One region of the Glaciimonas sp. CA11.2 genome, then DNA from elsewhere that is predicted to be linked to it. Evidence: predicted binding sites of a transcription regulator. Region 1 holds the regulator's gene; the other holds the start of a gene.
What was found. The regulator sigma-54, encoded in region 1, starts transcription at its own class of promoters, with help from an activator protein. The targets are predictions, from matches to a motif close to TGGCANGNAANCTGCTTT.

Region 1 (4,218 bases):
AAAAGGGACTTTACATGAAATTTATCTTTCAACCGGCATTACGTTTAGGTCTGGTGATCTCTTTAGTCTCTACCGCCGCGATGGCATTTTCTTTGGCGGATTTGAGCAATCAGGATGCCAACTCAGGACTGAAGGCGGCGCTCAATAAAGGCGCGGACGTTGCAGTTGCCAAGCTGGGCGTCGAAAACGGATTTTTAAATAACGATAAAGTAAAAATCGGATTGCCAGGGATGCTAGAGAAAGCACGACCGCTGCTTAAAATGACAGGGAAGGGCCAACAACTGGATGATCTGGTCGTGTCGATGAATCATGCCGCAGAGTCTGCCGTGCCATTGGCGAAGCCGTTGCTCCTGAATGCGGTGAAATCCATGTCGGTCACGGATGCGAAGAATATTCTGAGTGGCGGCGACACATCGGTAACCGATTTTTTCAGAGAGAAAACTGCCACCCCGTTAGGAGAAAAATTTCTCCCGATAGTAAAGAAAATCACCGACCGTAACGGTGTATCCACACAATACAATTCGACGATGGGATTGGTCAGTAAAACGGGTCTTGTGCCAGGTCAGGCGGCGACTGTTGAAGGCTATGTCACGCAGCGCACCTTGGATGGCTTGTTTTACATGATAGGGGAAGAGGAAAAAGCGATTCGACGTGATCCGATCGGTGCTGGCAGTGCAATTATCGGAAAAGTTTTTGGCGCATTAAAGCAATAGGCTGCGGCATACCATCGTCATGGTATTTTTGATGTGGACCGAATTGGGAAAGTTACGGGTCTGGCGACTTTATGAAAACTCTTTTGAGAGTGACGTTATAAAGCTTCTTGCTTAGTTATTTGTTTTGGCCGCTGTTTGAGGTGTACCCGGTTGCGTTCGAGACATTCGAGACATTCGGCGATGCCTCCGAACACTGCTAAACGATGCAAAGTGTTACGAACATATTCGGGCAGGGCGTGTGTAAGTTATATAATTTTAAAATGACAAAGGGCGCATTAACTGCGCCCTTGCTCATTTGTCAGTATAGTATTTTTCAATTTATTTATTGAGCAATACTTACGTTGACCGCATTAGAGAACCCCGTCCATCACGTTGCTGCGATGGGCAAATCCTCAGGTAGATGCTTGATTGCCGAATGTTGATGATTCTGCAATTTGTCCTTATATTTAATCACTTGTCGATCGAGTTTGTCGATTAACAAATCGATGGCGGCGTAAAGGTCATGCGCAATGCTCTCGGCATGCAGGTCTTTGCCTTTAACGCGCAGATTAATTTCGGCTTTTTGACGCTTTTCTTTCTCTGTGATTTTGTCTACCGTCAGGATCACACTAATATCTATGACCTGATCGAAGTGGCGCTTGATACGCTCCAATTTGCTTAGCACGTGTTCGCGAATGGCGGGAGTTACGTCGAGGTGATGCCCACTAATTGTGAAATTCATACAGCGCTCCTATCAAGTGTGTCGTTGGCGGTTCGGACCGGGACGATTAATTCAGTGTTGAATCACCAATTTATTCATCAACCATAAATCAATCAGTCAGAACACAGCGACGTTTGTGCAAACAAGCAAACAGCTATAAAGATTTACGCAAATTGACCGGCGGAATTCGTAAAGCTTCGCGATATTTTGCGACGGTGCGACGGGCCACTACCATACCTTGTTCCGCGAGCATGTCGGCAATCTTGCTGTCAGAGAAAGGACTTTTAGAATCTTCCGCTCCTATCAGTTGTTTGATTAACGCCCGTATCGCCGTTGAGGAAGCCTCTCCACCTGCCTCTGTAGCAACATGGCTGCCAAAGAAATACTTTAATTCGAACATCCCGTGTGGGGTGAGCATGTATTTCTGAGTAGTTACACGTGAGATAGTACTCTCGTGTAATCCTAGTGTATCAGCTATTTCGCGCAACACAAGAGGTCGCATAGCAACCGCCCCATGTGAGAAAAAATTCCGTTGACGCTCAACAATTGCCTGCGCTACACGCAGTATGGTATCGAAGCGCTGACGCATATTTTTGATCAGCCACTTTGCCTCCTGTAGCTGCGAGTTAAGTGATCCCTCGCTCTTGCCCTGCTTGAGAATGTTGGCATAAAGAGCATTAACTCGAAGCCTTGGCATAACGTCATTGTTGAGCATTACCTGCCAACCATTTTTTGTTTTTCTGACAATTACATCTGGTACGACATAATCTGACGCACCGCCAGCAAAGGTCGCGCCGGGATGAGGATTACATTTTTTGATAATAATTTGTGCCTCGCGCAAATCTTCATCATCACACTCCAGCGCTTTTTTGATTTTATTAAAATCGCGCTGGGCAAATAAGGTCAGATAACCTTCAACGATTGTTAGTGCCAGTCGGCGTGTGACGAACGCTACTTTGGGAAATGCTTTGATTTGCAATGCGAGGCATTCTGACGCGTTGCGTGCTCCGACACCAGTTGGGTCGAAGCTTTGGACCATCTTCAAGGCCATCGACAATTCTTCGATCTCGATATCAAGTTGCTCTGGAAGACGTGCAAAAATATCGTCTAGTGATTCCTCCAGGTAGCCGTTTTCATCAAGCGCATCAATGATCAACTCGATCAATGCACGGTCGCGTTGCTGATCAACAGCTTCACGCATTTGTTTGAGCAAATGTTCGCGCAACGTCGATTCGCAGGCTTCTAATTGTGGTCGTGAATCCTCATCATCTGGGGCTTTGGAGGTTCGGGAAACGTCGTCAAAGCTCCATTCGCTGTCAGTATTGCCGTTCTCTTGATTGTTTTCGCCAGACTCAGGGGCTTCACCACCGCCCTCGGGCTCTGTAGGCGAGCTGCTTACTTCGCTGTCACCAGGTGGCGCATCCATTGTTGAGGCGCTGGTACTGATCGCCCCGTCGGCGAGTAATCGCACTGAATTATCCAAAGGATCGTCTAGACGTTCCAGTAACGGATTATCCGAAAGGATGTGTTCGAGTTCCTGATGTAACTCCAACGTAGACAACTGCAACAATCGAATCGATTGCTGCAGTTGCGGGGTTAGCGCCAGATGCTGCGAGGTACGGAGTTGAAGAGATTGTTTCATGGGCGCTAGGGAATCCGTTGAATCCGTTACATGCGGAAATGTTCACCCAGATAAACTCGTCGCACAGATTCATTGGCGATGATGTCGTCTGGACTGCCGCTGGCTAGCACGCTACCTTGGTTGATGATGTATGCCCGGTCACAAATGCCGAGCGTTTCGCGCACATTATGGTCGGTGATCAAGACACCGATGCCGCGCTCTTTAAGGAACCTGACGATACGTTGAATTTCGATAACGGCGATAGGATCAATACCGGCGAACGGCTCATCAAGAAGCACGAAGCGCGGATTAGTGGCTAAAGCGCGGGCGATTTCGACACGTCGTCGTTCACCACCGGATAAAGATAACGCCTGATTTTCTCGCAATTTCTCAATTTGCAATTCTTGCAGCAGCGAATCGAGTTTGTCCGAGATCTCATCTTTAGTCAGTGCGTTGCCGTTTGGCCGCTGCAACTCAAGTACCGCACGAATATTGTCTTCGACCGTTAGCTTGCGAAAAACAGAGGCCTCTTGCGGCAGATAAGACAGGCCAAGCACCGCGCGTTGATGAATCGGTAAACGCGAGATGTCAACGCCATCTAAATCAATTGTTCCACCATCCGATGGCACCAGACCGACGATCATATAGAAAGAAGTCGTTTTTCCAGCGCCGTTAGGACCAAGCAAGCCGACGACCTCGCCGTTATTTACTTTCAAAGAGACATCGCGGACTACTTGGCGCGCGCCATAACTTTTTTGCAGCCCTTTAACGATCAAGGTGCTTAAATTTGTAGAGGTCATCTTATTTACTCTTCGGCTGGATGACTGCTTTGATGCGGCCCGCGCCAGGTTGACTATTGCCGGAAACATTGTTACTGACCGAGTAGAACTCCACGCGACTATCGTAAGAGATGAATTCGCCGTTTACAACATCGGTGACTTTGGTCCCTTGCAGACGTCGCATTTGCGCTTTCGAAAATAATTTAACGATTTCAGTTTTATCGTCGTACTCAATTCGCTCAGCTTCACCTTCGATCCATAAGTCAGGACCGCCGTCGCGCTTTTGGCGAAACGTGGCTAAGCCACCGGGAGGTGCGTATAAGGTGGCAAATTGATAGCCTGATGGGTCCGTCGTGACGACGACTTTGTTGGCTTTCATGATCAGCGTGCCGCGGGTCAGTATCA
Region 2 (4,218 bases), 1.3 Mb from region 1:
TAGTGTGACAACTTCCGTGAGTGGATCGGTCATGATTGGACTCTTGCAAATGAAATGTGGACTATCGATTATAGGAAGTCTTGTTTCGGAGCGATATAGTCTAGTCTCTGCTAACCCATTACAGGAGTTCTTATGAAAACCGTCCTCATTACCGGATGTTCATCCGGTTTCGGCCTCGCCACCGCCCAATACTTTCTGGATCGCGATTGGAAGGTCATCGCCACCATGCGCACGCCGCGCGCGGACGTTTTGCCGCGTTCTGAGCATCTTCGGGTAATTGGCCTCGATATCACTGATCCCGAAAGCGTCCGTCAGGCAGTAGAGGCCGCGGGGCCGATCGATGTTCTGGTCAACAACGCCGGGATCGGCATGCTGGGCGCTGCTGAAGGTACCTCGATGGAAACAGCCCGCGAGATCTTCGAAACCAATACGCTTGGCACAATAGCAATGACCCAAGCTGTGATGCCCCAGTTTAGGCAAAACAAGGCTGGCGTCATCGTGAACGTCACTTCAAGTGTGACATTGAGGGCGCTCCCTTTGCTCTCCGTGTACACCGCGAGCAAAGCCGCGATCAACGCGTACACCGAATCTCTTGCGCTGGAACTTCAGCAATTTAATGTGCGAGTCAATCTGGTCTTGCCGGGACGCGCACCCGAGACCCGCTTCGGTCAAAATGCACAGCCTCGGATACAGTATGGCATCCCTGAGGCTTATGCAGATTTGGCGCAAAGTGTCTTCGCCGGATGGCAGCAATCCACTGAGGTTACTCTAGCTTCTGATGTAGCTGAAGCGGTGTGGCGTGCGGCTAATGATCCATCGTGTCCGATTCGGATTGCGGCTGGCGCTGACGCCGTAGCTTTGAGTGGCGCGGTCTAAATCTTCGGACCACGCCGATAAGTCGGTAGTTATCATCAAGCAGCAAAATATTAACGCTACACCTAAGCCGGAAGACTGGCCCAGTCACAAAGCCGCGGCTTGGGTGCCTCGATTGATATTACCGTCATGCCGATTGCGTCTTGGCGCATACCAATCTTTATGACATTGTTGACCGGTGTTTTTTAAGTCACACTAATTGTGTTTAGTGATGTTTTGTGTTTTCTTTTGCTGCGTAGAAGTCTGTGACGGTCTATAAGCGGCCTCTACCGCGGCCGTATCATTATATTGCTGGAATTTGGCCACTTTTCCATCCCGAAGTGTAAAGATATGGACCCAAGGATTTTCATATCGTTGACCAGTTGATTTTACTAACCATATGGATTGGCCTGTCACGATGACTTTGTCATTTTCAGCGATAAAAGCTTGTGGTTCAAACTGAATGGCTTCCTGTGCCTGATCCATTTTAGTGAAAAATTGTGCTACCTGATTCTTACCCTTATAAGTGCCAAAGAACGGAACATATTCAGAATCGGCTCCTTTCCATTCTATGTCATCGGTATACAGTTCGAGTAATCCGTTGATGTCATTATTTTTGAATAACTGATAGCCTCGCATCACTAATTGCTTGTTTTCCTGGCTGCTCATTGTGATCTCCTTTAAGTAAACAACGCACTGCTTACGGACAACACTTCTTTGAAGTGCAGGGCGTTGCGTATTGAGTTTTAGTGCGCGTTCCGACACAAGTCAATGGCAATTTAAGGGAGTTACTTTATTGAAATATACGGGCTGGTGGTGTCGATACTGAGCTTTCCAAGCTAGTCTCAGGCATGTATGACATTGTCGGGAATGATGGTGATGAATTAGCTGATAAGTAACCTAAAAAGTCAAACTTAAAAAGGGAAAAATTTTTTAATTGCGCTTCTACGGTGCGTAGATTTTTTCAGTTATTGTGATAGCGACCATCGATACGACAAGCTATATTTTCAGCTGTGGAGACGTCGTTACTCAAGTCGTTCGTTGTCACGGTCACTTAGTCCTTCAATAGTGACTTTCAAGACGATCTGATGAAAAATCAACTGTTCATGAGCCTTTGATTAATCTGGCAATCAATTGCTCATGTGACCATTATTTCACAATGGCACTGTCGCATTATTTTACATATCACAACCAAAATTTTTTACGTTTTCGTTAAGTGTTTGTTTACAAAAGACATAAAATTAATGGCATATAAATTGCTTCTCTCTAGGTTGAATAATTAATTATTTTTTATTAATTTGATTCCATTTTTTAGGGGAAAGAATGAGCATTATTAAATCATTGGCTTTGGCTGCTGTTACCGTTGCGGCATTGTCGAGCGTTGTTGCACATGCATCTGTCATTGGCACTTTAGGTAGCAATCAGGGCGGCAGCGCTTTTGTGCTAACAAGCGGCAACGTCACTGGCGGTCTATTGACAGCTGGTCTCTCGGCAGATGCTTCTAGACCGTCCAATACCATTGGGCAATGGTTGGCAGGTGAACCAAATCAATATTTGGGCTCTGCGATCGTTTCATTTGGCATCGGCGTATCTGATGTGAGCTTTGAATGGGGAACACCTGACGGGTATAACACGCTGATAGTCAAAGAGGCAAATGGAGCGACAACCAATTTCACGACTGCAAATTTAGGCATTAACGGCGAAACCTACGTCAACTTTGTGGATACCGGATCGGCTATTACGTCGCTGACGTTCGACTCTCAGGCTTATCGTTCTTTTGAAGCAGCAAACTTCACCACAACGGCAGTCCCAGAACCAGCAACTATCGCGCTACTCGGCTTCGGACTTCTCGGTTTTGCTTCAGCACGTCGCAAATCAGCTAATAACAACGCATAAACGTTTTTTACGCTTAATTTTAGCCCGCCTTATGCGGGCTTTTTTGCTTTTATTGTGAGACTCGGCCAATGACTTATTTTTATATAAATACGAACGAAGCGCAACATTGATCAAATAGGAATGACACCGTAAAAAATTGAGATTCCAATTATCAATCATTTACAAGTTTATTTCGGCGTCAATGCAATTGGTTTACCGATGATGTACACAGGAACAGTGAAGCACTTGCCGCTGTGGCAAGCGTCCAGCCAAGCTGACGTGGGATCTGTCTGGCGTACCATAACTGCGCTGCGGAGATGGTTGTTTGTAAGGCGATCCTGTACTTAAAAACGGCGCGCCCTTTCAGAAGCCAAAGCGGCAAGGGCAGTAAAGTCAGCGGCGATCGTTTTATCAGTTGGATGAGCACTTCAACGAGCGTATCGGTTGGCGTCAATGTTCCATCGAAATCGACTACTAATGGGCAAATAGTTGCTAAACTCTTTGCGTCTGGATCGACGGTTTTTGTTCTTTTTTTTGCTCTTTATGCTGATCGGTGTTCATTAGATTGCTTGATGTAGGCGGGTTAACTGAGAAGTTCCAAACGGGCGATTTGCAACCGACGCTTGTGTGGATTCTTCACTTAGATCCTATGAATGCGGAGAACTCAAGCTATTAGCTTGAACAACAAACCCTTATTGGCTGGCAGATGAAGACCCAATGTGGGTGAATGTAATAAATTCAATAATTTTTTGAGATTGCATGAAAATTGCCGTTATGTCATCTATTGTTTTGCGTGGGACTCTCTCGGTCTGAGCAGGGATGCAGACGCGGTAAGGGCTGAATAGAAAAAGCCTTACATTGTGGTAAGGCTTTTGATGGTTGAATTCGATGATTTGAATCGAACCGAGTATGATTTTCGGTCGCGTATGTATTAACGAACGCAACATTCAACTTATCTTTGGAAGTGATTAAGCGCTAAGCTCATCCTTTGAACGGATTCTTCACCCTTATTTTTAAAAAAATAGAGCGCGTCTTTAATCGATTCTTATATCGTCGGTAGTACGTAATCTGCAAATTCTTCGCGCAATTTCTTTTTGAGGATCTTTCCAGTTGCGCCCATCGGAAGCGCGTCGACGAATACCACATCGTCCGGCGTCCACCACTTGGCGATCTTACCTTCGTAAAAGGTGAGCAATGCATCGCGATCCAGGTCAGTATCGGGCTTCTTGACGACCACCAACAGCGGACGCTCGTCCCATTTGGGATGCTTGACGGCGATGCATGCCGCCATGAAAACAGCGGGATGTGCCATCGCGATGTTTTCGAGATCGATTGAGCCGATCCATTCGCCACCGGACTTGATGACATCTTTGTCGCGGTCGGTAATTTGCAGATAGCCATCGGCATCAATATTAGCAATATCACCAGTCGGAAACCAACCATGGCCATCGGCGTCCATTTCAAGTTCAGCCTCGTTTTCACTCCTGTAAT

Region 2: the regulator sigma-54 is predicted to act here: its motif matches at 2,098-2,115, upstream of RGU75_RS00155 (PEP-CTERM sorting domain-containing protein).

Annotation. Positions count from the first base shown of each region.
Region 1 is NZ_JAVIWL010000001.1:1,356,352-1,360,569, reverse strand. It holds gene RGU75_RS05780 (DUF4197 domain-containing protein) at 15-713, shown strand; gene hpf (ribosome hibernation-promoting factor, HPF/YfiA family) at 1,081-1,434, opposite strand; gene RGU75_RS05770 (RNA polymerase factor sigma-54) at 1,568-3,055, opposite strand; gene lptB (LPS export ABC transporter ATP-binding protein) at 3,082-3,834, opposite strand; gene lptA (lipopolysaccharide transport periplasmic protein LptA) at 3,836-4,218, opposite strand, start outside.
Region 2 is NZ_JAVIWL010000001.1:26,768-30,985, reverse strand. It holds gene RGU75_RS00170 (AraC family transcriptional regulator) at 1-33, opposite strand, end outside; gene RGU75_RS00165 (SDR family oxidoreductase) at 133-876, shown strand; gene RGU75_RS00160 (nuclear transport factor 2 family protein) at 1,069-1,521, opposite strand; gene RGU75_RS00155 (PEP-CTERM sorting domain-containing protein) at 2,176-2,748, shown strand; gene RGU75_RS00150 (3-(methylthio)propionyl-CoA ligase) at 3,773-4,218, opposite strand, start outside.